Regions from separate parts of the Streptomyces sp. NPDC003720 genome, predicted to be linked through region 1. Evidence: riboswitches for the same ligand, from Rfam matches in the RefSeq annotation. Region 1 holds a riboswitch; each other region holds the start of a gene.
What was found. A riboswitch is a leader RNA that binds a small molecule or an ion and turns the genes downstream of it on or off. The one in region 1 is predicted to bind S-adenosylmethionine.

Region 2: linked by a shared signal. The riboswitch ahead of ACFYU0_RS05200 (amino acid ABC transporter permease) and the one ahead of ACFYU0_RS07525 (putative leader peptide) in region 1 are both predicted to bind S-adenosylmethionine.
Region 3: linked by a shared signal. The riboswitch ahead of thrC (threonine synthase) and the one ahead of ACFYU0_RS07525 (putative leader peptide) in region 1 are both predicted to bind S-adenosylmethionine.
Region 4: linked by a shared signal. The riboswitch ahead of ACFYU0_RS24380 (aminotransferase class V-fold PLP-dependent enzyme) and the one ahead of ACFYU0_RS07525 (putative leader peptide) in region 1 are both predicted to bind S-adenosylmethionine.

What each region holds. Positions count from the first base shown of each region.
Region 1 is NZ_JBIANZ010000002.1:439,290-446,408, reverse strand. Features, by position in the region: partial or broken gene ACFYU0_RS07550 (isopenicillin N synthase family dioxygenase) at 1-458, opposite strand, end outside; gene ACFYU0_RS07545 (LLM class flavin-dependent oxidoreductase) at 1,030-2,136, shown strand; gene ACFYU0_RS07540 (NtaA/DmoA family FMN-dependent monooxygenase) at 2,133-3,533, shown strand; partial or broken gene ACFYU0_RS07535 (LLM class F420-dependent oxidoreductase) at 3,550-3,684, shown strand; gene ACFYU0_RS07530 (DUF1684 domain-containing protein) at 3,758-4,582, shown strand; SAM riboswitch class IV at 4,671-4,783, shown strand; gene ACFYU0_RS07525 (putative leader peptide) at 4,818-4,934, shown strand; gene ACFYU0_RS07520 (ABC transporter substrate-binding protein) at 5,206-6,771, shown strand; gene ACFYU0_RS07515 (ABC transporter permease) at 6,775-7,119, shown strand, end outside.
Region 2 is NZ_JBIANZ010000001.1:1,062,651-1,069,769, reverse strand. Features, by position in the region: gene ACFYU0_RS05220 (putative leader peptide) at 1-22, opposite strand, end outside; gene ACFYU0_RS05215 (GNAT family N-acetyltransferase) at 72-797, opposite strand; gene ACFYU0_RS05210 (transporter substrate-binding domain-containing protein) at 876-1,904, opposite strand; gene ACFYU0_RS05205 (amino acid ABC transporter ATP-binding protein) at 1,975-2,772, opposite strand; gene ACFYU0_RS05200 (amino acid ABC transporter permease) at 2,769-3,749, opposite strand; SAM riboswitch class IV at 4,074-4,182, opposite strand; gene ACFYU0_RS05195 (glutathione S-transferase C-terminal domain-containing protein) at 4,248-5,111, opposite strand; partial or broken gene ACFYU0_RS05190 (LLM class flavin-dependent oxidoreductase) at 5,580-5,909, shown strand; partial or broken gene ACFYU0_RS05185 (DUF1684 domain-containing protein) at 6,010-6,156, shown strand; gene ACFYU0_RS05180 (transcriptional regulator) at 6,376-6,528, shown strand; gene ACFYU0_RS05175 (MBL fold metallo-hydrolase) at 6,610-7,119, opposite strand, start outside.
Region 3 is NZ_JBIANZ010000007.1:154,487-161,605, reverse strand. Features, by position in the region: gene ACFYU0_RS20650 (cold-shock protein) at 1-98, opposite strand, end outside; gene ACFYU0_RS20645 (MoaD/ThiS family protein) at 542-817, opposite strand; gene thrC (threonine synthase) at 814-2,097, opposite strand; SAM riboswitch class I at 2,115-2,256, opposite strand; gene ACFYU0_RS20635 (glucosyl-3-phosphoglycerate synthase) at 2,416-3,360, shown strand; gene ACFYU0_RS20630 (trehalose-6-phosphate synthase) at 3,456-4,874, shown strand; gene otsB (trehalose-phosphatase) at 4,899-5,732, opposite strand; gene ACFYU0_RS20620 (DUF3263 domain-containing protein) at 5,799-6,026, opposite strand; gene ACFYU0_RS20615 (extracellular solute-binding protein) at 6,062-7,119, opposite strand, start outside.
Region 4 is NZ_JBIANZ010000009.1:5,883-13,001, forward strand. Features, by position in the region: gene ACFYU0_RS24370 (cytochrome bc complex cytochrome b subunit) at 1-1,550, shown strand, start outside; gene trpD (anthranilate phosphoribosyltransferase) at 1,674-2,738, shown strand; SAM riboswitch class IV at 2,823-2,939, shown strand; gene ACFYU0_RS24380 (aminotransferase class V-fold PLP-dependent enzyme) at 3,120-4,490, shown strand; gene ACFYU0_RS24385 (Lrp/AsnC ligand binding domain-containing protein) at 4,517-4,798, opposite strand; gene ACFYU0_RS24390 (rhomboid family intramembrane serine protease) at 4,795-5,538, opposite strand; gene ACFYU0_RS24395 (hypothetical protein) at 5,691-5,930, shown strand; gene ACFYU0_RS24400 (NYN domain-containing protein) at 5,968-7,119, shown strand, end outside.

The DNA of each region.
Region 1 (7,119 bases):
ACCTCACGACTCACCCGCAGCGCCTCCGCCTGCCAGCGCAGCACGATGTCCCGCAGCTCCGGTAGGGCGGAGGGCCATTGGTTGGGGCCGATCAGGCGCAGATAGTCGGGATCGTCCGGGCCGGTCTCGAGCGCTGCCCGCTCCGGGCCGATGTCGATCTGCTCGCGCCAGTCGGCGCTGCCCCCCGTGTATTCGGTGCCGGTGCGCGTATAGCCGCGGAACTGCGGTGAGTTGAGGTTCTCGATCTCCAGCCGCTGCTCTTCCGGCAGCGCGAAGAAGCGGCGGGCCGCGCTCAGTACCTCTTCCCGCAGTGCCGCTGACACACCGTGCCCGGTGACGTAGAAGAAGCCCACCTCGTGGGCGGCGGAGCGGAGTTCGGCGAGGAGAGCGTCACGGTCCGCGTCCGGGGCGCGGAAGCGGGAGATGTCGATGACAGGCAAGGCTGTGGACTGGGCCATGGGAGATTCCTTCACGGCAAGGCCGACACGCGCGCTCCACAACTACGCCCTGAAAATGTCTAGTTGAGGGCGAAAGGAGGCAGCAGGCAGAAAGAGATGAACGAGATCGCGAGCCGTCGAATGGCGGTCAGCAACAGACCTGGTCGAACTGATCGGCGCGGCGGCTCACCCAGAACGGGTCGAGCAGCACCGTGTGTGCCGTGCCAGTGGTCTCCATGGCCGGATCAAAGCACACTCGGAAAGATGAGTCCACCATGCGTCCCAGCGGGCGAGACGGCCCTGCGCCCATGGTCGACCTTGACATTCAGCGGGGTGGACGACATACGTTGAACGGGGAAGTTCCTGACAGGTGGAGGCTTCGATGCACGTACTGGGCGCGGCACCGCGCGGTGCGTGCACTGGTGCGCGGCTGATCACCCGGCGGCATGTCGACTACTGCCGCACCTCCTCCGCCGTTTGTCCTTCCGTGCACGTCTGACCCCTGCCGGCCAGTCCCGCCGGCTGTCTCGTCGTGGCCTGTGGCCGCGCGCGCTCGCGTTTCCGTGCTCCCGTGTTCCCGGAAGGAACCCCATTGTCCGGCTCTGCCCTGCACCTCGCCGTCGAGCTCGACGGCGACGGCGCCCACCCCGCGGCCTGGCGCCGCGCCGCCCACTCCCCCGATCAACTGCTCACGCCGCGCCGCGTGGCCCGGGTCGCGGCCATCGCCGAGAACGCCGGGTTCAGCCTGATCACCCTGGACGACGGCGTGCTGCCGCCGGGCGCCGCACCGGATCCGGTGGGCCGGATCGGCGCAGTCGAGCGGGCGGCTTTCGTCGCGGCGTCCACGAGCACCATCGGGATCGCGCCGGTCGTCCCGGTCACCTATGCGGAGCCCTTCCACGTCTCCAGTCAGTTGGCGTCCCTGGACCACATATCCGCCGGTCGCGCCGGGTGGGTGGTGACGGAGGAGGAGCGTCCCGAGGCGGCCCGGGCCTGGGGGCGCCCGCTCGTCGCCGGCGCCGACGCGCGGGCCCGGGAGTCCCGTGACGGGGTCGACGTGGCCCGCGCCCTGTGGGACTCGTGGGAGGACGACGCGGTCGTCCGGTCCGTGGCCACCAGCCGCTACCTCGACCGCGAACGGCTCCACTACGTCGACTTCACCGGTGAGACGTATGCCGTCAAGGGCCCGGCCATCGTGCCGCGCCCGCCCCAGGGGCAGCTTGTCGTCCTGGGCCGTCCGGACCGGGTTCCCGACGCACAGCTCGACGTCGCGCTCGTCACAGGGCGCGACCTCGCATCGGTCGCCACGGCCGCCGCAGCCGCCGGTACGCCCCGCGTCTTCGCGGAGGTCGAAGTGGCACTGGACACACCCGAGGCCACAGCCGCCGAACGCGTCGCAGATCTCGAACGACACGCGGAATGGACCGACCGGGGAAGGCTGCGGCACATCGGCCCCGCCGACCAACTCATCGCCCTGCTAAATGAATTGAGCCGTCACGTCGACGGCGTACGGCTGCATCCGCTGGTGCTGGACGAGGACCTGTCCGTCCTCTCCCGCCTCGTCCTGCCGGACCTGTCCGGGCGGCGTCTTGTCGCCCGTCCGGTGCCCGGCACGTCCCTGCGCTCGACCCTGGGTCTGCAGCGCCCCGCCAACCGCTTCGCCACCGCCGCCGCGGCCGCCCCGGAGGACGCCCAATGACCCGCACCGACCCCCTCGACGTCCCCCGGCCCGACGCCCAGCTCCACTTGGGGGTGTTCTTCCAGGGCGTCAACCACTGGACCATCTGGTCCGCCCCCGACAGCGGCTCCCAGATCGACCCAGCCTCCTTCCGCCGGGTCGCCCAGACCGCCGAACGCGGCCTGTTCGACGCCTTCTTTCTCGGTGAGGGGCTGCGGCTGCGCGAGGTCGACGGCAGGATCCACGACCTCGACGTGGCCGGACGGCCGGACGCCATCACCCAGCTCGCCGCGCTGGCCGCGGTCACCCGCCGCATCGGCCTGGTCTCCACGTCCAACTCCACCTTCAACGAACCCGCCGATCTGGCCCGCCGCCTGTCCGGTCTGGACCTGCTCTCCGAGGGCCGCGCCGGCTGGAACGTGGTGACCACGGACAACGCCTGGACCGGCGCGAACTTCCGCCGCGGCGGCTACCTCGACCACGCCGACCGCTACCGGCGCGCCGAGGAGTTCCTCACCCTGGCCCGCGCCCTCTGGGACGGCTGGGAGGACGAGGCAGTCGCCGACTCCATCGGCGCGCCCGCCTGGGCGGCGCCCGGCGCCGTACGCCAAGTGCGGCACAAGGGAACGCAGTTCGACGTCGACCTCGCTCCGACCCTGCCGCGCAGCGCCCAGGGTCATCCGGTGATCTTCCAGGCCGGTGACTCCGGTGAGGGGCGCGACTTCGCCGCCCGCAACGCCGACGTCATCTTCTCCGCGCACGGCACCGACTTCGACGACGCACTGGCCTTCGCCGACGACATCCGGCGCCGACTGCGCGCGGTCGGGCGGCCCGACGACGATCTGCGGATCCTGCCCGGCACCGAGATCATCATCGGCGCCACGGAGGAGGAGGCTCAGGAGAAGAAGCGCTGGGTCCGGCTCCAACAGGTCACCCCTGCAACGGCCTTGGGGATCGCCGGGCTGCTGTGGGGCATCGACCTGTCGGACCACGACGCCGACGGCCCCTTGCCCAAGGAGGACCCGGTCGTCACCGAGAACGACGGCTCCTTCGGTGCTCGGCGCGTCGCCGACCCGCGTGCCGTCGTCGGGGAGTGGCGGGCGAAGGCGGAGGCGCACGGCTGGTCGCTGCGCGAGACCGTCATCGCGCTGGGCCCGCAGCGCGGGCACGTCGGCACTCCGTCCGGCCTCGCCGACAAGTTCGCCCACTATGTACGGCACGGCGCGGTCGACGGATTCAACGTCACGCCGTACCTCATCCCCGACGGCCTCGACGACATCGTCGACCTGCTCGTCCCGGAACTGCAGGAACGCGGGATCTACCGCACCGAATACACCGGCAACACCCTGCGCGAGAACCTCGGCCTGCGCGCACCCCTCACCCACCGGTCCGCACCGCGCCAGCGGCAGGCGGGCTGAGCCCCCGGCCCGGCGCGACGAGAAGACGTTCGAGGCCGAGGTGCGCCGTCACGACGCGGGCGCCACCGAGGTCGTGTTCTCGGTCACCGAGATCGCGGGAGCAGCCGACCGCCGACGCACCTGGCGACTCCTCGGCGAACTGGCCGGCTGAGTACACCCGTCGGCCCCACAACCCCTTGCATTCCCTGCCCGAAGGCACCCCCGGCACAAAGGAGATTCCCCATATGACCACCGAGGCCACCACCACGGACCTCCACGCCTTCACCGAGACCTGGCTGGAGTGGTACCGCAGCCAGGAGGCCCGGCTCGCCGCCCCGCACGGCTTCCTGGCGGTCACCGGCCTGCACTGGCTCGACGACCGGCCCCAGCGCTTCCCGGACGCGCCCGGCTCGTGGCACACCGGCCCCGAAGGCGTCGTCGTGGACCTCGACGAGGGCGAGGAGCTGGTCGTCGACGGGACGCCGGTGCGCGGCCAGCACCGCTTCGGCGTGCTTCCCGAGCGCGGCGGCGTCGACGCCGTCTGGGGAGACGCCGTCATCGAGGTCGCCAAGCGCGGCGGCAACGACATCGTGCGCCCCCGGCACCCGGACGCGCCGCTGCGCACGGCTTTCACCGGCACGCCCGCCTACGCCCCCGATCCGCGCTGGGCCGTGCCTGGCCGCTACATTCCCTTCGACACACCGCGGCCGACCACCGTGGGCGCCGCGGTCGAGGGCCTTGAGCATGTGTACGACGCTCCGGGCAGGGTCGAGTTCGAGCTCGACGGGCGCCCGCTGTCGCTGACCGCATTTCCCGGCCCTGGTGCGGGACGGCTGCTGGTGCTGTTCACCGACGCGACCTCCGGGGTCACCACCTACGCCGCCAACCGGTCCCTGGCGCTCGATCCGCCCGCCGCCGACGGCACGGTCGTCCTGGACTTCAACCGCGCCGCGAACCTGCCGTGCGCCTACACGGACCTGGCCACCTGCCCGCTGCCCCCGGCCGAGAACCGGCTGCCCGTGGCGATCGAGGCCGGCCAGAAGATCCCCCGCGAGCGCGGAGGCTCCTGAGCCGGACGCACTCACGCCCCGACTCCCCTGACGGAGCGTCCTTTTGCGCCATTGACGCACGCCAAGACCGCTCCGTAGGATCATGAACGGCATTGAGTGTCAGCGTGAAGCCCTGGCTCGCTGACCGGCAACCCTCCCGCGCGGTGGGGTGCTCCAGGTGAAAGCCCGGCGGGATCACCGACGATCCCGCAAGCGCGTGGCCCCGTGACCGGGGCCGGATAGGCGGAGGACCGATATGCGGCACGGTGGTGACCTCAGCGCCCGTTTCGCCGGCGCCACCGTGTTCTCCCGGCTCTCGCGTCGGCGCCACATCGACCTCAAGCGCTCGACCAGCTGTCTCTGTCAGGCCTGACGGGTCTTCCCGCCCCAGGCCGCGGTACGAGACCTGTCGTCGCCGCACCCGCCTGCGCCTGATCTCCGCCTGTCTTTGATCCTCCCTTTTCCCTCTGATCCCCGCCTGCACAGCGCCCCCTCGGCACCGGCGTCGCGCCGGCCGGGGCCGCATGCCCACGCACGGCCATGCCTCGTACGGCGTCCGTGCCTGGTGACACGAGTTGGAGAAGCCCTCCGTGACTGCACTTTCCCATGTCAGATCCTCCCGGTGGGCGGCACTGACCGCCCTTGTGACCACCAGTGTTCTGCTGAGCGCCTGCGGCTCCGGCGGCGGCGATTCCGGCAGCGGCGCCGGGCAGCCCAAGTCCGGCGGCACCCTGACCTTCGCGGTGGGTTCGGACGCCGGCTGCGTGGATCCGCAGCAGGTCGCCAGCAACGAGACCATCTACTCGGTGCGCCAGGTCGTGGACTCCCTGACGGACCAGGACCCCAAGACCGGCAAGATCGTGCCGTGGCTGGCGAAGAGCTGGGATGTCAGCTCCGACGCCACGACGTTCACGTTCCATCTGAGGTCGGGCGTCACCTTCAGCGACGGCTCGAAGCTGACCGCGCAGGTGGTCAAGGACAACTTCGACGCGGTGCCGAAGCTCGGCGCCCTGGGGACGCTCGCCGAGGGCTATCTGAGCGGCGTCAAGAGCACCACCGTGGTCGACCCGCTCACCGTGAAGGTGACCTTCAGCCAGCCCAACGCCCAGTTTCTTCAGGCCACTTCGACACACTCGCTGGGGATCGAGTCCTCGGCGAGCGTGAAGAAGACCCCGCAGCGGAAGTGCAGCGAGGGGGTGATCGGGTCCGGGCCCTTCGTGCTGAAGCAGTACGTGCAGAACCAGTCCCTCACCCTCGCCAAGCGCACCGGATACGCCTGGGGTTCCTCGCTGTGGTCCAAGAAGGGCGAGGCGTACCTGGACAAGCTGGTGTTCAAGGTGGTGCCGGAGGCGGGTGTGCGGGCCGGCAGCCTGCAGTCCGGCCAGGTCGACGCCGTCTCCAGCGTCGGCAAGGCCAACGAGGCGGCCCTCAAGGGCGGCCAGGTCACCCTCCAGCGACGGGCCAACCCCGGCGTCGTGTTCGGTCTCGGCCTCAACAACTCACGGCCGCTGCTCAAGGACGCCAAGGTGCGCCAGGCGATCCTGTACGCCGTTGACCGGCAGCAGATCGCCGACACCGTGTTTCCGACCGGCACCCGGCCGGCCACCAGCGTCCTCGCGCACACCACGCCCGACTACACCGACCTCGCCTCCGGCCTGACCTTCGACGCCGCCGCGGCCAAGTCCTCGCTGGACGGGGCCGGCTGGAAGACCGGCAGCGACGGCATCCGCGCCAAGGACGGCAAGAAGCTCAGCCTGACCATCAAGTGGTTCCCCAACGCGGCCACCAACCAGCCCGCGCTGGAGCTGATCCAGCAGCAGCTCAAGGCCGTCGGCGTCGAAGTGGTTCTCAAGCAGCTCCAGATCACGCAGTTCGCCCCGACCCTCCAGTCGGGTGACTACGACGCGGTGTGGGGCAACGTGACCCGTGCCGACCCCGACATCCTGCGCAGCTCCTTCTCCACCAAGCTGGCCAACTTCTACCGCCTGCCCGTCAGTTCCCTCGACACCGCCCTGTCCGACCAGGCCGCAACCGTCGATGGGGCCAAGCGCAGGCAACTGGTCACCCAGGCACAGCAGTTGATCGTGCAGAACGCCCACTACGTGCCGGTGGTTGAGCTCCAGACCCAGTTGGGCGTGGCGAAGAAGGTGCACGACCTGAACTTCGACGCCTCCAGCCGGGTCCAACTGCACGACACCTGGATCGGCTAGCGCATGCGCCGCTATGTGATCAAGCGGCTGGCCCAGGCGGTCGTGGTGCTGTGGGCGGCCTACACGGTCTCGTTCCTGGTGCTGGACTATCTGCCGGGCGACCCGGTCACGGCGATGGCCAGCGCTGGTATGGACTCGGGGCAGGTCGACCCGAAGCAGCTCGCCGCCCTGCGGCACGAGTACGGCTTCGACAAGCCGGTGCTGGTGCAGTACGCCGAGTACCTCGGCCGGGCGGTGCGCGGGGACTTCGGCGACTCGGTGTCCACCGGTCGGCCGGTGACCTCAACGCTGGCCGATGCGCTGCCGCAGACGCTGCAGCTGACCGGCGCGGCCCTTTTGCTCGCGGTG
Region 2 (7,119 bases), on a different contig from region 1:
CGGTACGGAGTACACGTGTCATGTGGCGCACTCCGTCCGAACTGCCGCCATCCGCCATGACAACAGCATGGTCATGCCTCGTCTGCCACAGCGATGGCTCCGGTGTTCCGCACGAGCGAGAAGACCGTACGGCAGCGCAGGGTGAAGCCGAGCGACTCGTACAGCCGGATGGCGTCGGTGTTGGTGGCGCTGGCGTGCAGGAAGGGTTGCTCTCCACGTTCCTTGATGCCGGCGGCGACGGCGCGGACCAGGCGCGTGGCCAGGCCCCGGCCGCGGTGGTCGGGGTCGGTGCACACGGCGCTGATCTCGGTCCAGCCGGGTGGGCGCAGCCGTTCGCCGGCCATCGCGATCAGTCGGCCGCGGTGGCGGATTCCCAGATAGGTGCCCAGCTCGACGGTGCGCGGCAGGTAGGGGCCCGGTCGGGTGCGGGCGACCAGATCGAGGATATCGGGTACGTCGGCGGGGCCGAGCAGTACTGCGTCAGGGTCGGGCTCCGCCCGTAGCCCAGTGTCCACGAGCTGCACGCCAGGGCCTGTCTGAACGAGCTCCCAGCCGGTCGGCGGTTCGCTCACGCCGCGGACCGCGGCGCTGCCGCCGGGGCCGACGAGCGTGGCGAGGTCGGCCCAGGCGCGCGGGTCGTCCTCGTCGGTGACGGCGTGGAAGGGGGCCACGTCCAGCGGATAGCGGGCGGCTCGGCCGACGCGTTCGGCGAAGTGGGCGTGCGGGCCGGTGAGGGCGGCCCAGGCGGGGTTGTCGAGGACATGGGATGAGGTGGCTTCGAGACTGATGACGGACATCGCGTGACGTCTCCGGTGCTGGGGGCGGGGCGGGGATCCCGCCGCGAGATGACGGCAGGATCCCCGGCCGAGGGTGGGTCAGGAGTTGTCCAGCGGAAGTCCGGGCGGGTTGACTTCGGACTTGGCGACGGCCTCGTTGGAGAGGTTGTAGGCCTTGAGCCACTCGGTGTACTGGCCGTTCTTTATCAAGTAGTTGATGGCGTCGGCGAGCGGCTTGGCCAGGCCGCTGTCCTTCTTCGCGGTGGCCGCGATCAGGCCCTGCAGGCTCGCGCCGGCGCCGGAGTAGGTGCCCGCGGTGCGGGTGGCGTTCGGCGTGCCCGCGACCTGACGGTTGTGGTAGGCGAAACCGGGGTTGGGGCCGAAGGAGGCGTCGACCTTTCCGCTGTTCAGCGCCAGATAGGTGCTGGTGCTGTCCTGGAAGTATTTGACGTTGAGCTTCTTGCCCTCCTTGGCGAGCTTCGCCTTCCACTCCAGGAGGATTCTCTCCTGGTTGGTGCCGGAGGCGACTGCGATCGTCTTGCCGGCGAGGTGCTCGTAGTCGCCGTCGAAGTTCCAGGTGTTCTTCTTTGCGACGAGGAAGGCGAGGTTGTCCTGCCGGTAGGCGGCGAACTCGTACTTTCTCTTGCGCTCCTCGGTGTCGGTGACGTTGGAGAAGGCCACGTCGACCTTGCCGCTGTCGATGCCGACGAAGAGGTTCTCCCATGTGGAGTTCTTCACCTCGGGCTTGAGACCGAGGACCGCCGCGACCAGGCGGCCGAGGTCGGGTTCGGAGCCGGTGAGGGTCTTCTGGTCGTCGCCGACGTAGGCCAGCGGCGGGAAGCCGGCCGGCAGGGCGCCGATGCCGATCTCCAGCTTGCCGCTTTTCTTGATGGCGGCGGGCAGTTCGGTGCTGATGGACTTGACCTCGGAGACCTTGATGGTGGTCTGCTTGGCTGCGCCGTTGGAAACCTGGCCGACCACGACCTCGCCGGACTTGGCGTCGCTGGTGGTGGAGGTGGCCGCGTCGCTGTTGCCACCGCAGGCGGCGAGCCCGGTGGCCAGGGAGGCGACAGCGGTCGCCGCAGTGATGGCGCGTGTCAGGCTGCGTCGGGGGAAGTGGGTAGACATGGCCGTTCCTTGTCGTTCAGGGGCGGTGATGAGGTGGTGGTGCGGGCGGGGTGAGGGTTGGGGCGGGCGGTCAGAGGACCTTGCTGAGAAAGTCCCTGGTCCGCTCGAGCCGGGGATTGTCGAGGACGTCGGAGGGCGGGCCCTGCTCGATGATCCTGCCGCTGTCGATGAAGACGACCTGGTCCGCGATCTCGCGGGCGAAGCCGATCTCGTGGGTGACGATGACGAGGGTGGTGCCACTGGTCGCCAGGTCCCGGATGACGCCGAGGACTTCGCCGACGAGCTCGGGGTCCAGGGCAGAGGTGGGCTCGTCGAAGAGGATGACGCCGGGGCGCAGGGCGAGGGCGCGGGCGATGGCCACGCGCTGCTGCTGGCCGCCGGAGAGCTGGCGTGGATAGGCGCCGGTCTTGTCGGCGAGGCCGACCCGGCTCAGGAGCTCACGGGCGAGTTCCCGGGCCTCGGGCTTGCCGAGCCGGCCGGTGGCGACGGGGGCGGCAGCCACGTTGTCCAGGACCGTCAGGTGCGGGAAGAGGTTGAAGTTCTGGAAGACGAACCCGATCCTCCCGCGCTGGGTGAGGATGGCCCGCTCGCTCAGCTCCTTCAGCCGGTCGCCCTGCCGCTTCACGCCGATCAGCTCGCCGTTGATGCTGACGTAGCCGATCTCGGGCTTCTCCAAGTGGTTGATGACCCGCAGCAGGGTGGACTTGCCGGAGCCGGAGGGGCCGAGGATCACGGTGACCTCGCCGGGGCGGACGGTCAGATCGATCCCGTTCAGCACCCGATGGGCGCCGTACCACTTGTGCACATCGTGCACCTCGACGGTGGCGGCCTCGACCTCCGCCAGGGCTTCGAGCGTCTCGGCGGTCATACGGTGGCCTCCCGGCGGATGCGGGCCCGCAGGTCGGTGAGACCGGTGCGGAGCTTCTGCAGCGGCGTCGGCGGCTGGACGCGGGTGGCACCGCGGGCGAAGTACCGCTCGACGTAGAACTGGACGACGGAGACGACGCTGGTCAGGATCAGGTACCAGACGGTCACTACCAGCAGCAGCGGCACGATGTCGCCGGGGTAGGTGGAGCCCATGGTCTGCGCGGAGCCGAACAGGTCGAGCAGGGAGACGTAGAAGACCAGCGAGGTCCCCTTGATGAGGCCGATGAGCTGGTTGACGTAGTTCGGGGTGATCGAGCGCAGGGCCTGCGGGAAGACGATTCTCCGGAACTGGTAGGCCTTGGGCAGGCCGAGCGCCGCGGCCGCCTCGTGATGGCCCTGATCGACGGAAAGGATGCCGCCGCGCACCACCTCGGCCGCGTAGGCGGCCTCGTTGAGGCTGAGGCCGATGACGGCGACGACCATGTCGGTGGCGAGTTTCGACTCGTCGAAGGTGAAAAGGGCCGGCCCGAAGGGAATGCCGACGCTCAACGTCTTGTACAGGGCACTGAAGTTGTAGAGGAAGATCAGCACCACGATGAGCGGTATGGAGCGGAACGCCCAGACGTAGGTCCAGCTGAGGGCGCGCAGCACCGGGCTCTTCGACAGCCGGGCCAGAGCGAGCAGGATGCCGCCGATCAGTCCCAACACGGCGCTGTAGGCGGTCGCTTCGAGTGTGATCAGGAGTCCGTCGAGGATGTTCGGTCGCAGGAACCAGTAGCCGAAGCGGTTCCACTGGTAGAAGGGGTTGGAGATCAGTCCGTGCAAGACCTGGGCGACGAGGACCAGGGCGACCGCGGTGACGATCCAGCGTCCTGGCCGCCGTAGCGGTAGAACTCGTTGGGCCGTGAGGGCTTTCGACGGTTCGTTGGCGGTATGCGCCTCGGGGAGGGTGATGGTGGCGCCAGGGGGTTCGCTCATGGTGGGCTCCGGCTGGGTGGTAACGCCCCGGGAGCGCGGCGGCATGCGGGGACGCACACGACGGCGAGGTACCGGGGGGCGGAGGGACGACGGCACACCGCGCGGGCGGTGTCGGTCAGGGGGTGCGGGGGCTGCGGGGAGGTGTCAGCCCCGGCAGCGGGCACAGCCCGGTGCGGTACACAATGCGCTGTTCACGCGGAGCAGATCGACGGTGCGATCGGCCACCAGCAGATTGCGGTACGCCCGTACGCAGCCCTGTGGGCGGCGGATCGCCGTCCTGGGAGCTGCGTGCATGGCGTCACCGTCACTCTTCCGGCCCTTCGGGCCTCGCGCTTACCGAAACGTTTTCGGTCCGGTCGTCACCTGGGGCACCCCACCGCGGCGCGAGGGTTGCCGGTCAGCTAGCCAGGGCTTGTTGCTGACGCTCATGACCGTTCTGGGCCGTAGTTAAGACAACTGCCCGAACGAATGTCAACGCTGGTCCACCAGATGGACCGGCTAACGGGCTGCGTGTGCCGCCCAGTCAAGGATCGGGACGGCTGCGCCGGCGGCCTCCAGGCCATGACAGCGGGCGTGGTGCCGGCGTGCGATGCCGTCGAGGTTCAGGTGGGTACCGAAGGCCGGGTGGGCGGTCAGGCGGCGGGCGTAAGCCCACAGCGCCGGTTGGCCGGCGATGCGCTGCACCGCGGCGGCGTCCAAATGGTTGCGGTGCACGGTGTCGAGTTGGACCAGAGCGACCCACAACTCCACGTCCGCGACGGTGACTTCGTCGCGAATCACGTAGGTACGCCCGGCAAGCCAGCGCTCCAGCACGCCCAGCGTCTCCAACAGCGTCCCGAGCGCCGCGTCGCGCTCCGCCCGCTCCGCGCCGGCCGAACCGGCGCGCTGGGCGGCCTCCTCGATGCCCTGCGCGCACATCCGCTCGACGGCCTCGATCTCGGACTCCGCGCCGCAGGGGTAGGGCGAGGGGCGCTCGCTGCCGAATCTCCGGGCGAGGTCGCGCATGATGTCCGGCGCGTGGGTGCTGACGATCCGTCCGGACCAGTCGTCGCTGAGCACAGGAGCGACGGCCGGACCGGTGTACCGGTGTGCGCTCGCGTCGTAGAGCGGCCGCAGAGCCGAGTGACCGCCCTCGGGGCAGTCGGGCACGGCGGGCAGGAAAGTCGTGGGGCATACGGTGTCCAGGCTGAGCAGGCTGTGGACGACGGCGAGGCGGAGCCCATCGGGACACGCGGTCGACAGATGGAGCCGGTAGCGGCCGGGAACGGCGTAGTGGCCGCTGCGTGCGTCCCGGCCGATCCGGCCCCGGAAGGCGGGCGCGGATCGGCCGGACGGGTGGGCGGCCAGCGGTGTGACGGTCATGACTCTCCCCGAGAGCGGGCGCGGGACGTACGCGCGGCGGAAGCGACGTCGGACGAGGGAGCAGGGCTCACCTGCGCACACCGGACAGGGCGAACGATGAGGGGACGCCGTCGGCGCGGGATGGGCGCGGCTCAGGCCCGGGACCTGATCGCGCTGCAGACGCGCTGCAGGTCGATGTGGCGGCGGCAGGTCAGGTGAAGAGACGGACGGCTCACTCGGACGGTGACCGGTTTCAGACGTCTCATATTTCCCTACCGATTTACTGGGATTCCTGCAGTGAGTGTCGATCCGACCGACGTCGACGTCAAGAGGTCCGTCCCGGGTCGCGGACTTCCCGATGGACGGTGTCCCTCGGTGGCACAGTCACCACACGTTTCCCACTGCAACCGTCGGGACGCGGTGACGGTCTCCTGCAAGGGACCCAGAAGGGCTCGCAGGCTCTCTCGATCGGAGCCGGTTCTGACTGACATGACTGTTGGAGTAGCGCTCAACGCGTCCGACGCGCCGAACCAGGTCGACGCGACCGTCCAACTGGCCCGAGAGGCCGCGGAACTCGGCCTCGCGTTGGCCTGGTTCGGGCAGGCCTTCGGCCCGGACTCGCCCCAGCTTGCGGCGATCGTCGGTCGCGAAGTGCCCGCACTGCAGGTCGGCACCTCCGCGATCCCCGTTTTCGGCCGCCACCCGCTGCTGATCTCCAGCCAGGCCCAGGCCGCCCAGGCCGCGACCCACGGCCGCTACCACCTCGGTCTGGCCCTGGGCACGAAGCTACTGACGGAGGCCGGCTTCGGTCTGCCCTTCTAGCGCCCCATCGCCCGTCTGCGTGAATTCCGCAGACGGGATCCTTCCCGTACCTGGCGGGACCGCGCGCGCCCCCGACGACCGTGGGCGCCGCCGTCTCGACGGTACCGTCGTCCTGAACCGCGCCGCGAACCTGCCGTGCGCGTACACGGACCTGGCCACCTGCCCGCTGCCCCCGGCCGAGAACCGGTTGCCGGTGGCGGTCGAGGCCGGTCAGAAAATCCCCCGCGAGCGCGGCGGTTCTTGACCCCTCAGCTTGGGAAGCTCCTGTCTTGCGACCCCGGCCGCCTCGCTGACCTGCGACCAGGGCGCCCGCGGCCCGAGCAGGTCAGCGCGCGATTCCCCGGTATCGAGGAAGAGGAACGGCATCCCACCCCAGGCGCTGGACGACACCGTCCACCAGCGCGTGCGGCTCGGCGTCCTCACCGTTGCCCGCGAAGCCGATCGGGTCGAATTCAGCTTCCTGATGAAGCAACTGGCTGTCACCGACGGAAATCTCTCCCGGCGCCTGAAGGTGCTGGAAGAGTCCGGAATGATCACCGTCGAGAAGGGCTACGCCGGTCGACGCCCCCAACAGGGTATCCCTCACGCGCGAAGGTGCGCAGGCCCTGGACGCTGAACTCCGGGCCCTACGTGCACTCGTCCTACGCCTTGAGGCTCCTGAACCTGTGCCTGATACACCTGACACCCGATCGCCGCTTCAGGAGTTCGTTCTCCACCCGATCGAGCTTTCGCTGGGGCACAGGACGAAGAGCGGGAAGGCCCGACGGCGCGGCCGGTCGCCCATCTCTTCCAGCGCCATGCGGATCTCACGCAGGTGGTCGGTGGTCATCTGCAGCGGGGGCTCGTCAGGCTGATAGACGGTGCGGATCGGGTAGTCCACACCAGGTTGCCGGGACATCTCGATGTGGCAGCCGAGCACGTGGGTGACCGTCCGGTGGTCGCAGAAGTCGATCAAGCGATCGATCGTCCGGATGAACGCCGGCCAGTCATCGATGTAGAGCCGGCCGGGGTAGACCGTGTCACCGGTGAGAAGGAACCCGGTCCACGGATCGTAGAAGGTCACCGCCGCTTCGTGGTGGCCCGGGGTGGCCAGACACTCCAGCACCCTCCCCCCGAGGTCGATGTGCGCCACAGCATCAGGGTCGGTGGCAAATCCGAAATACGGCCAGGCGGCGGCCGACTCCGCACCGACGACCGTGGTGTCAGG
Region 3 (7,119 bases), on a different contig from region 1:
ATGGCGCTGTAGTGGACGAATACGTCCGCACCACCGTCGACCGCGATGAAGCCGTACCCCTTCTCCGCGTTGAACCACTTGACGGTGCCCTGAGCCATGCCTAACTCCCCTATTACTGGCCCTTGCACAGATCCGCACTTCGCGGACCCGGGTCAGACCTCACCCCCCATTGGCCGGGGGCGTGCGCCGGAACGCGTCGACCGCCGCTGAATGTATCTGCCCAACTGCCGTCTGCAACAGGTCAATCGGACGAGAAATATGGACGCGAACGGTCCGGAATGTAGCGTGAATTCGCCCGAATTCAGGGCAAGTCGGGCCCCATAAAATGCGCAAAAGCCGCAGAAAGCACCCGCACTTTGGCTGTTTCTTGTCGGGTGCACCGCGGTGAATCCAAGGCTCCTGACCCACGGTCCGGGAGCGGGTTCCCCAACTCTACCGCGCTCAATCACTCAGAATGGCCCCCTCCGCTTCTCTCGCGGAGGAGGCCATTCAATGAACAATGGGTAACCGGCGTTACCGAAGGTAATGATCGGTCATTCTGTCAGCCGCCGGCGACGGCCGGAATGATGGAGACGCCGGCGCCGTCCGGGGTCGCGGTCTCCAGCCCCTGCTCGAAGCGGACGTCGTCGTCGTTGACGTACACGTTGACGAAACGGCGCAGCTTGCCCTGGTCGTCCAGCACCCGCGCGGCGATCCCGGTGTGGTTCTTCTCCAGGTTCTCGATGACCTCGGCGAGGTTCGCGCCCTCGGCGGGGACCTCGGCCTGCCCGCCGGTGTAGGTGCGCAGGATGGTGGGGATGCGAACGGTCACGCTCATGCGAGGCCAGCCTCTCGGAAGGAGTCCAGGTTCGGGCGGATGGTGGCGGTGAGGCCGGTACCGGCCACCGCGTCGAGGGTCTTGAGGCCGTCGCCGGTGTTGAGGACGACCGTGGTCTTCGCCGGGTCCAGCACGCCCTCCTTGAGCAGCTTGCGGGTGACGCCGACGGTCACGCCGCCCGCCGTCTCCGCGAAGATGCCCTCGGTCCGGGCCAGCAGCTTGATCGCGTCCACGACCTCCTCGTCCGTCACGTCCTCGACCGCGCCGCCGGTGCGGCGGGCGATGTCCAGGACGTACGGCCCGTCGGCCGGGTTGCCGATGGCGAGGGACTTGGCGATGGTGTTCGGCTTCTGCGGCCGTACGACGTCGTGGCCCGCCTTGTACGCGGTCGACACCGGCGAGCAGCCCTCGGCCTGGGCGCCGAAGATCTTGTACGGCCGGTCCTCGACCAGACCCAGCTTGATCAGCTCCTGCAGGCCCTTGTCGATCTTCGTGAGCTGGGAGCCGGAGGCGATCGGGACCACGATCTGGTCCGGCAGCCGCCAGCCGAGCTGCTCGCAGATCTCGTACGCCAGCGTCTTGGAGCCCTCGGCGTAGTACGGCCGCAGGTTGACGTTGACGAAGCCCCAGCCCTCGCCGGCCGGGTCGCCGATCAGCTCGGAGCAGAACCGGTTCACGTCGTCGTAGTTGCCCTCGATGCCGACGAGTTCGCCGCCGTAGACCGCGGCCATGACGACCTTGCCCTGCTCCAGGTCGTGCGGGATGAACACGCAGGAGCGGAAGCCGGCCCGGGCGGCGGCGGCGCCGACGGCGCCGGCGAGGTTCCCGGTGGAGGAGCACGACAGGGTGGTGAAGCCGAAGGCGCGCGCGGCCTCCAGGGCCTGGGCGACGACGCGGTCCTTGAAGGAGTGCGTCGGGTTGCCGGAGTCGTCCTTCACGTACAGCCCGCCGGTGACGCCCAGCTCGGCGGCCAGGTTGTCGGCCTTGACGAGCTTGGTCCAGCCGGGGTTGATGTTCGGCTTGTCGGCCACGTCGGCGGGGACGGGCAGCAGGGGCGCGTAGCGCCAGATGTTCGCGGGGCCCGCCTCGATGCGCCGGCGCAGTTCCTCGGTGTCGTAGGCCGAGAAGTCGTAGGCGATCTCCAGCGGGCCGAAACACTCCTCGCACGCGAAGACCGGTCCGAGGGGTACCCGGTGGCCGCATTCGCGACAGCTCAGGGCAGCGGCGGGGCCGAGATCGACGGCGGGATTGCTGGTGCTTGCAACTGTCTGCACAGCCATGGAGGCGAGGCCCTTTCTCCTCATCTTCCTCACGACGCATCTCGCCGCGAGACGGATTTGGCACCTTCCCTGGCCGGGAGCCTCGCGCGAAACGAGTGCGGCTCAGGGGGGTTGCCGGGGCTTCATCGGGCCGTGTCCCTCTGCCCCTCTGGATGAGCGGTATTCGGTTGTGAACGCCGGGCGACCCCGACATGCGATGGTCATCGGCGTTGTTCAAGACTGTAACCGACGGCCGGGACAGTTGAGATAGTCGTCCGAACCGCGAGATGCATCACCCCCCTCAACAGGCGTGATCACGACAGTGAGGAGCCGCAGACCGTGCTGGAAGAAGTCGAGCGCTGGCTGGCCACCCGCTCCTGGTCCGTGGCCGACCGCCCGCTGCACGGAGTCCTGGCCGCCAAACAGCGCTCCGGCCAGTCCGTCTCCGTCGTCCTGCCCGCGCTGAACGAGGAGGAGACGGTCGGCGACATCGTCGCCGTCATCCGCCGCGACCTCGTGCGGCAGGCTCCGCTGGTCGACGAGATAGTCGTGGTCGACTCCGGGTCCACCGACCGCACCGCCGAGGTCGCCGCCGCGGCCGGCGCCCGGGTGGTGCACCGCGACAGCGTCCTGCCGCGCATACCGGCCCTCCCCGGCAAGGGTGAGGTGCTGTGGCGCTCGCTGCTGGCGACGAGCGGGGACATCGTCTGCTTCGTCGACGCCGACCTGCGGGAGTTCTCCTCCGACTTCGTCCTCGGCATCGTCGGCCCGCTGCTCACCGACCCGGACGTCGACCTGGTCAAGGCGATGTACGACCGTCCGCTGGGCGGCGCCGCCGGACAGGGCGGCCGGGTCACCGAGCTGATGGCCCGCCCCCTGCTGAACATGCACTGGCCGCAGCTCGCCGGCTTCGTGCAGCCGCTGGGCGGGGAGTACGCGGCCCGCCGCTCGCTGCTGGAGCAGCTCCCGTTCCCGGTGGGCTACGGCGTGGAGCTCGGCATGCTGGTGGACGCCCTGCACCTGGTGGGCCTGGACGCGCTGGCCCAGGTGGACGTGGGGGTGCGCAGGCACCGGCACCAGGACGGGCAGGCGCTCGGCCGGATGGCCGCGGCGATCTACCGCACCGCGCAGCTCCGGCTGGCCCGCGGCCACCTCGTACGGCCCGCGCTCACCCAGTTCGAGCGCGGCGAGGACGGGTTCGAGCCGCGCACCTACCCGGTGGACACCGAGGAGCGGCCGCCGATGGTGGAGATCGCGGAGTACGCGCACCGCAGGGTGGCCTGAGCGGCGCGGTGAACGCGGAAGAACGGCCGTATACAGCCGCCTTCCGGGGCGGAGCGCACGTTTGAGCGTTTCCGGGCCGGGCTAGGTTGAGAATCATGGCTTCCACGCAGGGTGCTGAGGTACTGGTCGCGTCCAACCGCGGCCCGGTTTCGTACGAGGCGCTCGAGGACGGTTCGCTGCGCGCCAGACGGGGCGGCGGCGGACTGGTCTCGGGTCTTTCGGCCATCGGGCCGGACGCCAACGCGGTGTGGGTCTGCGCCGCGCTCGGCGACGGCGACCGGGAGGCGGCACGGCGGGCGGGCGGCGGCCTGCTGCCGTCCGAGGACACCGGCGGGCAGCACGTGCGGATGCTGGACATCGACGCGGCCGTGCACCACGACGCCTACAACGGCATCGCCAACTCGGTGCTCTGGTTCGTCCACCACATGCTGTACCAGACCCCGCTGGAGCCGGTCCTCGACGCGGAGTTCCGCCGCCAGTGGGCCTCGTACCAGGCGTACAACCGGGCGTTCGCCGAGGCGCTGGCGCAGGAGGCGGCCGAGGGTGCCGCGGTGCTCATCCAGGACTACCACCTGGCCCTCGCCCCCCGGATGCTCCGGCAGCTCCGTCCGGACCTGCGCATCGGCCACTTCTCGCACACCCCGTGGGCCCCGCCGGACTACTTCCGGCTGCTGCCCGACGACATCGCCGCCGAGCTGCTGACCGGCATCCTCGGCGCGGACCGGGCCGCGTTCCTGACCGAGCGCTGGGCGGACGCGTTCAAGGACTGCTGCCACGCGGTGCTCGGCCCCGGCATCCCGTCCGGGACCCGGATCGGGGTGCACGGGCTCGGCGCGGACGCCGACTTCCTGCGCGAGCGGGCGCACCGGCCGGACGTGGACGAGCGGATGGCGGCCCTGCGCGAGGAGATCGGCGAGGGGCGCCGCACCATCGTCCGGGTGGACCGCACCGAGCTGTCCAAGAACATCGTGCGCGGACTGCTGGCGTACCGGCAGCTGCTGGACGCCCGTCCGGAGTGGCGCGAGCGGGTCGTGCACATCGCGTTCGCCTACCCCTCGCGCCAGGACCTCGCGGTCTACCGCGACTACACGGCCGAGGTGCGGCGGGTCGCGGACGAGATCAACTCCGACTACGGGACGCCCGGCTGGACGCCGGTGGTGCTGCACGTCAAGGACGACTTCGCCCGCTCCCTGGCCGCGTACCGGCTCGCGGACGTGGCCCTGGTGAACCCGATCCGGGACGGCATGAACCTGGTCGCCAAAGAGGTGCCCGTCGTCTCCGACGAGGGGTGCGCGCTGGTGCTGTCGCGGGAGGCGGGCGCGTACGAGGAGCTGGGCGACGACGCGATCGTGGTCAACCCGTACGACGTCGTCGGGACGGCGGACGCGCTGCACGCCGCGCTGAGCCTGCCCCAGGGCGAGCGGGCCGAGCGCTCCAAGCGGCTGGCCGCCGCGGCCACCGCGCTGCCGCCGGCGCAGTGGTTCCTGGACCAGCTCGGCGCGCTGACCGGCTGAGGGCCGGCGGACCGGCGGGCCGGGTCAACCGAGCCGCTCCGCCAGCGCGCGCAGCAGCGCGACGACGCCCTCCGGGCCGTCGACCACCAGGTCCGCCCGTTCGGCGAGTTCGGTGACCTCGGCGCTGCCGCTGCAGACCAGCAGGCCGGGGACGCCCTCGGCGCGGAGCTCCTCGACGGCCGCGAAGGCGGGCAGGTCGCCGAGGTCGTCGCCCGCGTAGAGGACGGATCCGGCGGCGGTGCGGCGGACGTGGTCGAGGAGGGCGACGCCCTTGTCCATGCCGGGCGGCCGCAGTTCCAGGACCAGCCGGCCCGGTTCGACGATCAGGCCGTGCCGGGCGGCGAGCTCGGCGAGGGGTGCGCGCAGGGCCTCGAAGGCGGCCTGGGGGTCGTCGGCGCGGCGGGTGTGCACGGCGACGGCCCGGCCCTTGTCCTCGGTCCAGGTGCCGTGCCCGGCGCCGGAGCGCTCCAGCAGCCCGGGCAGTTCGGCGCGGACCGCGGCCACACCGGGGTGCGGCGGGGGCGCGGTGACCTCGCCGGTCGCGGCGTCCCAGCGTTCAGCGCCGTAGTGGCCGAGGACGGTGAGGTGTTCCAGGCCGGGCACGTCCGCGAAGCCGCCGTAGCGCACCGCGACCTCGGCGGGCCGGCCGGTGACCACGGCGACGGAGGCCACCTCGGGGGCGAGCGCGGCGAGCGCCGGGACGGCTTCGGGGTGGGCGCGGGCCTGCTCGGGGTCGGCGACGATCGGTGCGAGGGTGCCGTCGAAGTCGAGCCCGATCACCGCCGCGCGGGGCTTGGCCAGCAGCGTGTGCAGCCCGTCGCGGCCCGCCTGGGTCGCCGGGGTCGGCAGGAGGTCCATACAGGGACAGTATCCGGCGCGGGCCCGGGTCACTCCTGGAGTGTTTCCCCCGCACGCGCCGCGGCTTCAGCGCTCCGCGCGGCGGGCCTCCCGCACCCGGCGCAGGCGGTTGACCGTGACCGGGTCCGCGGCGAGCGCCCGGGCGTCGTCCAGGAGGGCGTTGAGGAGCTGGTAGTAGCGCACCGGGGCGAGGCCCAGCTCCTCGCGGATGGCCCGTTCCTTCGCGCCGGGGCCGGCGAAGCCCCGGCGCTCCAGCGCGAGGATGGCCTGTTCGCGGCTGCCCAGTTCCTCCATGGGGCAACCGTAGCGCCGGGCGCCGACAGCCGGTCTCAGTTCACGTCGGCGCTGTCCGCCGCCGACGCCGTGGACTGCAGCCGGGCCAGCACGTCGGTGGGGTTGCCGCCGGGAGCGACCGCCTGGCCGATGTTCTTCTTCACGGCCGCGCTGACCGAGGCCCACGAGGTCTTGCCGACCGGGTAGAGCTGGGAGACCGGGAGCTGGTCGAGGAAGGGGCGCAGGGCCTTGTCGCCGGGCGCTTCCGAGTCGGCCATGGCGCTGGACGCCGAGTCGGTGACCGGCAGCAGCCCGTACTCGCGGGAGAAGGCGAGGACGTTCTTCTTCTCGTAGACGAAGTCGAGGAACGCGCCGATCTCGCGGGCGTGCCCGTTCTGCCTGAAGCCCATCATCCAGTCGGCGACGCCCATGGAGGCCTTGGCCCGGCCGGTGCGGCCCGGCATCGGCACGGTGCCGAACTTCACGCCCTTCTTCTCGGCCTGCTGGATCAGCGTGGGGTGGCCGTTGAGCATGCCGACCTGGCCGTCGGCGAAGGCGGCGAAGGCGTCCGCGCGGTTGAGCCTGCCGGGGGCGACCGGGCCGGTCAGGCCCTTGCCGACCAGGTCGTCCTTGAGCCAGTTGAAGGTCTCCACGTTCTTCGCGGAGTCGATGCTGTAGGCGCCGATGTCGTCGGTGTAGGCGTCGCCGCCGCCCAGCAGCCACTGCATGGTCTCGGCCTGGGCCTCCTCGGGGCCGAGCGGCAGCGCGTAGGGGTACTTCACGCCCTTGTCCTTGAGCGCGCGGGCGTCGGCCGCCAGCTCGTCCCAGGTGGTGGGCGGGGTGATGCCGGCCTGGTCGAACAGGGTCTTGTTGTAGAAGAGCACCCGGGTGGAGGCCGCGAACGGGATGCCGTACTGCACGTGCTTCCACTGGCCGGCGTCGGAGAGCGCGGCGAGGAGGTCGGCCTGGGTGCGGATGGAGAGCAGGTCGGAGGCCTGGTAGAGCTTGCCCGCGGCCGCGTAGTCGGCGTAGGCGCCGATCTGGGCCAGGTCGGGGGCGTTCCCGGCGTCGACCATCTCCTTGACCTTGCGGTCGACGTCGTTCCAGGAGTAGA
Region 4 (7,119 bases), on a different contig from region 1:
GGATCTACTCCCTCGCCAAGGCCAACATGCGCAAGATCTTCCCCGACCACTGGTCGTTCATGTTGGGCGAAGTGTGCATGTACAGCTTCATCATCATCATCCTCACGGGTGTGTACCTGACGCTGTTCTTCCACCCGTCGATGAACGAGGTGGAGTACCACGGCAGCTACGTCCCGCTGCAGGGCCAGCTGATGTCCGAGGCGTTCAACTCGACCCTGCACATCTCCTTCGACGTGCGCGGTGGTCTGCTCATCCGGCAGATCCACCACTGGGCCGCGCTGATCTTCCTCGCGGGCATGTTCGTGCACATGATGCGCGTGTTCTTCACCGGCGCCTTCCGCAAGCCGCGTGAGATCAACTGGCTGTTCGGCTTCCTGCTGTTCGTCCTGGGCATGTTCACCGGCTTCACCGGTTACTCGCTCCCGGACGACCTGCTCTCCGGCACGGGTGTGCGCTTCACCGAGGGCGCGATCCTGTCCATGCCGATCGTCGGCACGTACATCTCGTACTTCCTCTTCGGCGGCGAGTTCCCCGGCCACGACTTCGTGGCCCGGTTCTACTCGATCCACATCCTGCTGCTGCCGGGCATCATGCTCGGCCTGATGGTGGGCCACCTGATCCTGGTCTTCTACCACAAGCACACGCAGTTCGCGGGTCCCGGAAAGAGCAACAAGAACGTCGTCGGCATGCCGCTGCTGCCGGTGTACATGGCCAAGGCCGGAGGCTTCTTCTTCCTGGTCTTCGGCGTGATCGCGGCCATCGCCGCGATCACCCAGATCAACCCGATCTGGGCCATGGGCCCCTACCGGCCCGACCAGGTGTCCACCGGCGCCCAGCCCGACTGGTACATGGGCTTCGCCGAGGGTCTGGTCCGCTACATGCCGGGCTGGGAGATCAACTTCTGGGGTCACACGCTCGTCCTGGGCGTGTTCATCCCGCTGGTCCTCTTCGGCCTGGTGCTCGCCGCGATCGCGCTCTACCCGTTCATCGAGTCCTGGGTCACCGGGGACAAGAACGAGCACCACATCCTGGACCGCCCGCGCAACGCCCCGACGCGCACCGCGTTCGGCGTCGCCTGGATCACGGTCTACATGGTCGGCCTGGTCGGCGGTGGCAACGACCTCTTCGCGACCCACTTCAGCCTGTCGCTGAACGCGGTCACGTGGTTCGTCCGGATCTCCTTCTTCGCCGGACCGGTCATCGCCTTCATCGTCACCAAGCGGATCTGCCTCGGCCTGCAGCGCCGGGACCGCGAGAAGGTGCTGCACGGCCGTGAGACGGGCATCATCAAGCGCCTGCCGCACGGTGAGTTCATCGAGATCCACGAGCCGCTCAGCCAGGAGCAGCTCCACACCCTCACCGCCCACCACCAGTACGAGCCGGCCGAGATCGGCCCGACGGTGGACGAGAACGGTGTCGAGCGCAAGGTGAAGGGGTCCGAGAAGCTGCGCGCCAAGCTCAGCAACGCCTACTACGGCGAGGACAACCAGATCCCGAAGGCAACCGTCGAGGAGTACCGGGAGATCACCAGCGGCCACGGCCACCACTGATCCCCGAGCGTCGCCACGCCACAGTCGAAGGGCCCCGTCCGGCTTGCGGACGGGGCCCTTCGCCGTGTCCGGGGCTGGATAGGGTGGGAGCACACCGTTGTGCGACGACACCCAGGAGCGGCTATGAGCGCTGTGACCCCCGCTGGAGGCGACACCGCGGCGGGCCGTTCCTGGCCCGCCCTGCTGAACGGCCTGCTGGACGGCCGGGACCTGTCCGCCGACGACACCGCCTGGGCCATGGACCTCATCATGCGCGGGGAGGCGACCGACGCCCAGATCGCCGGGTTCATGGTGGCGCTGCGCGCCAAGGGCGAGACGGTGCAGGAGATCACCGGACTCGTGCGGACCATGTACGAGCACGCCAATGTGATCGAGGTGCCCGGGCCGGCCGTCGACATCGTCGGCACCGGCGGCGACGGCGCGAAGACGGTGAACATCTCCACCATGTCGTCGATCGTCGTCGCCGGCACCGGCACGAAGGTCGTCAAGCACGGCAACCGCGCCGCGTCCTCCGCCTCCGGCTCCTCCGACGTGCTGGAGAAGCTCGGCATCAACCTGTCCCTGACCCCGCGGCGGGTCGCCGAGGTCGCCGAAGAGGCCGGCATCACCATCTGCTTCGCGGTGAAGTTCCACCCGTCGCTGCGCCATGTGGCGGCGGCGCGCGGCCAGTTGGGCATCCGCACCACCTTCAACGTGCTCGGCCCGCTGACCAACCCGGCCAAGGTGCGCGCCCAGGCGGTCGGCGTGGCCGATCCGCGCATGGCGCCGATCGTGGCCGGGGTGCTGGCCGAGCGCGGCAACTCCGCCCTTGTCTTCCGGGGCGACGACGGGCTGGACGAGCTGACCACCACCTCGACGTCCCGGGTGTGGGTGGTCCGGGACGGCGAGGTCGCCGAGGAGCGCTTCGACCCCCGGGACGCCGGCATCGAGCTGGTCCCCGTGGAGGCGCTGCGCGGCGCCGACGCCTCGTACAACGCGGAGGTGGCCCGGCGCGTGCTGGACGGCGAGCACGGCCCCGTCCGGGACGCGGTGCTGCTGAACTCGGCGGCGGCGCTGGTCGCCCTGCGGCCGTCCGGCGAGCCGCTCACCGAGCAGCTCCGGGCCGGCATGGCGAGGGCGGCGGAGTCCATCGACAGCGGTGCGGCGAAGCGGACGCTGGAGCGCTGGGTGGCGGCCAGCAACGCCTGACCCGCCCCGGTGCGACGCGAGGCGCGGTCCGGATGCCGGACCGCGCCTTGCGCATAGAAGATCGTGTGGCAGGATACTGAACCAGGTCATGAGTGACAGCCATTCGGCCCCGGCCGGCTGTCCGGCAACCCTCCGTCCGTGGCGGGGTGCCCCGGGTGAGGACCAGGTCGTGGGCAGCGAGGTCCACGGCAAGCGCGGACCCCTCGCGCGGCTCCTGAAGGAGCGCGGGACCAGGGGTCCTGGTCGTCGAGGGAGCCTTCTGTGAGCAAGCGAATGCGATAGGGCGTAGAGCCCCGCCTCCGCGTACCCCTTTTCACCTTCCGCCGTGCTCGAGCCGTACCGCTCGCACGGTGATTCCAGCCTGCCTCACGGGAGTTCACCATGTCCGTCTCCACCGCTGCCGCCGTCCAGACCATTTGTGGCGAGCTGCCCGTTCTGGGCCGCGACGTCTCCGTCCCGCTCGTCACGGGCGGCGAGGTCGCCTACGCCGCGCTCGACTACGCCGCCAGCGCCCCCGCCCTGCAGCGCGTCTGGGACGACGTCGCCGCCTACGCGCCGTACTACGGCAGCGTCCACCGCGGCGCCGGCTACCTCTCCCAGCTCTCCACCGACCTGTTCGAGAACGCCCGCCGGACGGTCGCCGGATTCCTCGACTGCCGCGCCCAGGACCAGGTGGTCTTCACCCGCTCGACCACGGACTCCCTGAACCTCCTCGCCCGGGCGCTCCCGGCCGGCTGCGAGGTCTTCGTCTTCGAGACCGAGCACCACGCCGCCCTGCTGCCGTGGCGGGACGCGCGGGTGACCGTCCTCGACGCGCCGCGCACCCCGCGGCAGGCCGTGGAGACGCTGGAGCGGGCCCTCGCCGACCGCGACCCGTACGGCCCGGCCCTGGTGTGCGTCACCGGCGCCTCCAACGTCACCGGCGAGCTGTGGCCGGTGCGCGAGCTGGCCGCCGCGGCCCACGCGCACGGGGCCCGGATCGTCCTGGACGCCGCCCAGCTCGCCCCGCACCACCCGGTGTCCGTCCGGGACCTGGACGTCGACTGGGTGGCCTTCTCCGGGCACAAGCTGTACGCGCCCTTCGGCTCCGGCGTGCTGGCCGGCCGCGCCGACTGGCTGGCCGCGGCCGAGCCGTACCTCGCGGGCGGCGGCGCCAGCCGCAGGGTCACGCGGCGCGAGGACGGGGGAGTGGACGCGGAGTGGCACGAGAGCGCCGCCCGCCACGAGGCCGGCTCCCCGAACGTCATCGGCGCCTACTCCATCGCCTCCGCCTGCAAGGCCCTCACCGAGGCCGGCTGGGAGGCCCTGGTGGCCCGCGAGCAGCACCTGATCGCCCGGGTCCGGGCGGGTCTCGCCGAGGTCCCGGAGGTCAGGGTGCTGTCGCTGTTCGGCGACGACGCCCCGCGGGTCGGCGTGATCTCCTTCGTGGTCGAGGGCTGGAACAGCTCCCACTTCGCCGCCGCGCTCTCCGCCGAGTACGGCATCGGCGTCCGCGACGGCCTGTTCTGCGCCCACCCGCTGGTGCGCACCCTGCTGGGCGGCGACCCCGGGGCGCCGGGAGAGTGCGGGGCGCCCGAGGCCGCGCCCGGCGAGAGGTCCCTGAACGCGGTCCGGGTCAGCTTCGGGGCGGGCACGCCCGACGAGCACGTCGAGCGCTTCGTCGACGCGGTGCGGGAGCTGGTCCGCGACGGCGCGCGCTGGCGCTACCGCACCGAGGACGGCCGCTGCGTGCCGGTGCGCGATCAGGTCTGAGCCGCAGGCGCGACGTCAGGCGGCGTTCACGAGTCGAGGCCGATCGCGAACGCCGCCTCCAGGTCGTGCTGGGAGTAGGTGCGGAACGCGACGTGCGTGTCGGTGCCCTCCACGCCGGGGATCTTGCTGATCCGCCCGGGGATGACGTCGGCCAGGTCGTCGTGCCGCCGCACCCGCACCATGGCGATCAGGTCGTAGGTGCCCGTGACGGAGAAAACCTCGCTCACCGAGTCCAGCGAAGCGATCTGCTCCGCGATCTCGGGGATCCGGTCCACGCTGGTCTTGATCAGGACAATCGCGGTGATCACGGTTGGTTCTCTCCCTCGGGGGCCGGGGCCGGTGCGGTCCTCACTCTAGTAGTCGGCCCGTAGCGCACCCACGCGTAGCCGAAGCCGAGGCCGAAGCCGATCAGGTGGGCCAGGTAGGCCACCCCGGGACCCTGGCCGGCACGGCCCGCCGCGAGCCACTGCAGGGCCGCCCAGAAGGGCAGCACGACCCAGGCCGGGAAGCGCAGGGGGAGGAAGAACAGGAAGGGGAGGAGACTGGTCACACGGGCACGTGGGAACAGGTAGAGGAACGCTCCGAGAACCGCCGAGATCGCCCCCGAGGCGCCCACCAGCGACTGTCCGGAGGCGGAGTTGGCGGCCGCGTAGCCCAGCAGGGCCAGGTAACCGCAGCCCACGTAGAAGAGGGTGAACTCGACCCGGCCCATCCGTTCCTCGGTCATCAGCCCGAAGACGAAGAGGAAGAGCATGTTCCCGAGCAGATGCACCCAGCTGCCGTGCACGAACAGCGCGGTGACCGGGGTCAGGGCCGCCCGGAGCGAGGGCTCGAACAGCTCGGCCGGGACCACGCCCCAGTGCCGGAAGTACGCCCGCTGCGCCGCGAACAGCGCGCCGCCCGAGCCGTACGCCGGGGTGAGGCCGGAAGCCGGGCCCAGCACGAAGATCACGGCGCACAGGACGAGGAGGACGTACGTCATCGGCGCGGAGACGCCCCGGACCGCCCGGAACGCATCCCGGGCCGCCGTGCCCCAGGTGCGGATCATGACTACAGAGCATGACGTAACGGGACACAGGTCGACAGATCGCCTCGCCGCCGTGGACGGACGGGCGGCGATCGACCGGCAGGCCGTAGGGTTACGAGCCACACGCGTCGGGGAGCGGCGCGGACGTCCCGAGAAGGAAGCGAACAGTCACGATGACGGTTCCCCTGCCGACCGCCACGACACGGTGGCGCTGCGCCCTCTGCGGCAACCTCACCCGCTTCGACGTGACCCGCTCGTCGAAGGTCGTCGAGTACGTTCACCTCGACCTCGCGGGCGAGCCGACGGTGGAGGAGCGCGAGGTGGTCAGTGAGACCATCGAGTCGGTCCGCTGCCGCTGGTGCAACGCGGTGGACCAGGTGGAACTCGTGGACAGGCCGGGCGCCGGCTCCTGAGCGGAGCGGGCCCCGTAGAGGTATTGGGGTGTGACGGATGGTGGAGACCGCAGGCGGGGGGCCGGGCGACGGCACCGCTGAGGTGCTTGACCGTCCGCTGCCCGACGGCGTGCGCCGGCGGGTCGTGCAGATCGTCTCGGACGGCTTCGGACTGCTGACCGTGACGGAACTGCCCGCCCAGTTGCGGCAGTACGCCCGGTTCGCCCCCAATCGCCGGGCCAAGTTCGCCGGTAACGCGATGGCGGCCGCGGTGGAGACCGACACGCTGTTCCGGCAGCGGATCGGGGAGAAGTTCAGAGAGGCGCAGCCGGAACTCTCCGGCGCCCTCGACTCCGGCTCGCCGCCCCCGGCCGCGGATCCGCTCGATGTGGCGGCCGCGGCCTACGTACTGCGGCCCGCGGGCTGGGTGAAGCTGGTGACCGCGGCCGGCGAGGAGGCGCAGCGCGCCGACGCCGAGCGGGCCGACGAGGAGAGCCGCGCCGAACTCGAGCGGCTGCGCGCGGAGCTGGACCAGGCCCGTGAGCAGGCCCGTACCGAGACCGAACGGCTGCGCGCCGAGGCGGAGTCGGCCAAGCGGGAGGCGGAGTCGCTGCACCGCAAGCTGCGGGCCGCGCTCAGCGACGTCAAGCGCGGCGAGGCCGCGCTGCGCAAGGTCCGCGGCGAGATCGACGCCGTGCGCGCCGAGGGGCACGCGCAGCTCTCGGCCGCGGAGAGCGAGTCCCGGCGGCTCAAGGCGCGCCTGGGCGAGGCGGAGGCGGCGCTGGAGGCCACCCGCCGGGCCGCCCGCGAGGGCCGCAGCGTGGAGGACATGCGGGTCCGGCTGCTGCTGGACACCCTGCTGGACGCCGCCCAGGGGCTCCGGCGCGAACTCGCCCTGCCGCCGGTCTCCGTGCGCCCGGCCGAGACCGTGGACGCGGTCGAACCGGGACGGATGACCCCGAAGGACATCGCGGCCCGGGCGCTGTCCGAGAACGACCCGGCGATCCTCGACCAGTTGCTGGCGCTGCCGCAGGCCCATCTGGTGGTCGACGGCTACAACGTCACCAAGACCGGCTATCCGCAGATGCCGCTGGAGAAGCAGCGGCTGCGTCTGCTGGGCCAGCTCTCGGCGCTCGCCGCGCAGACCGGCGCCGAGGTGACCTGTGTCTTCGACGGGGCCGAACTGGCCGCGCCGGTGCTGCTCGCGCCG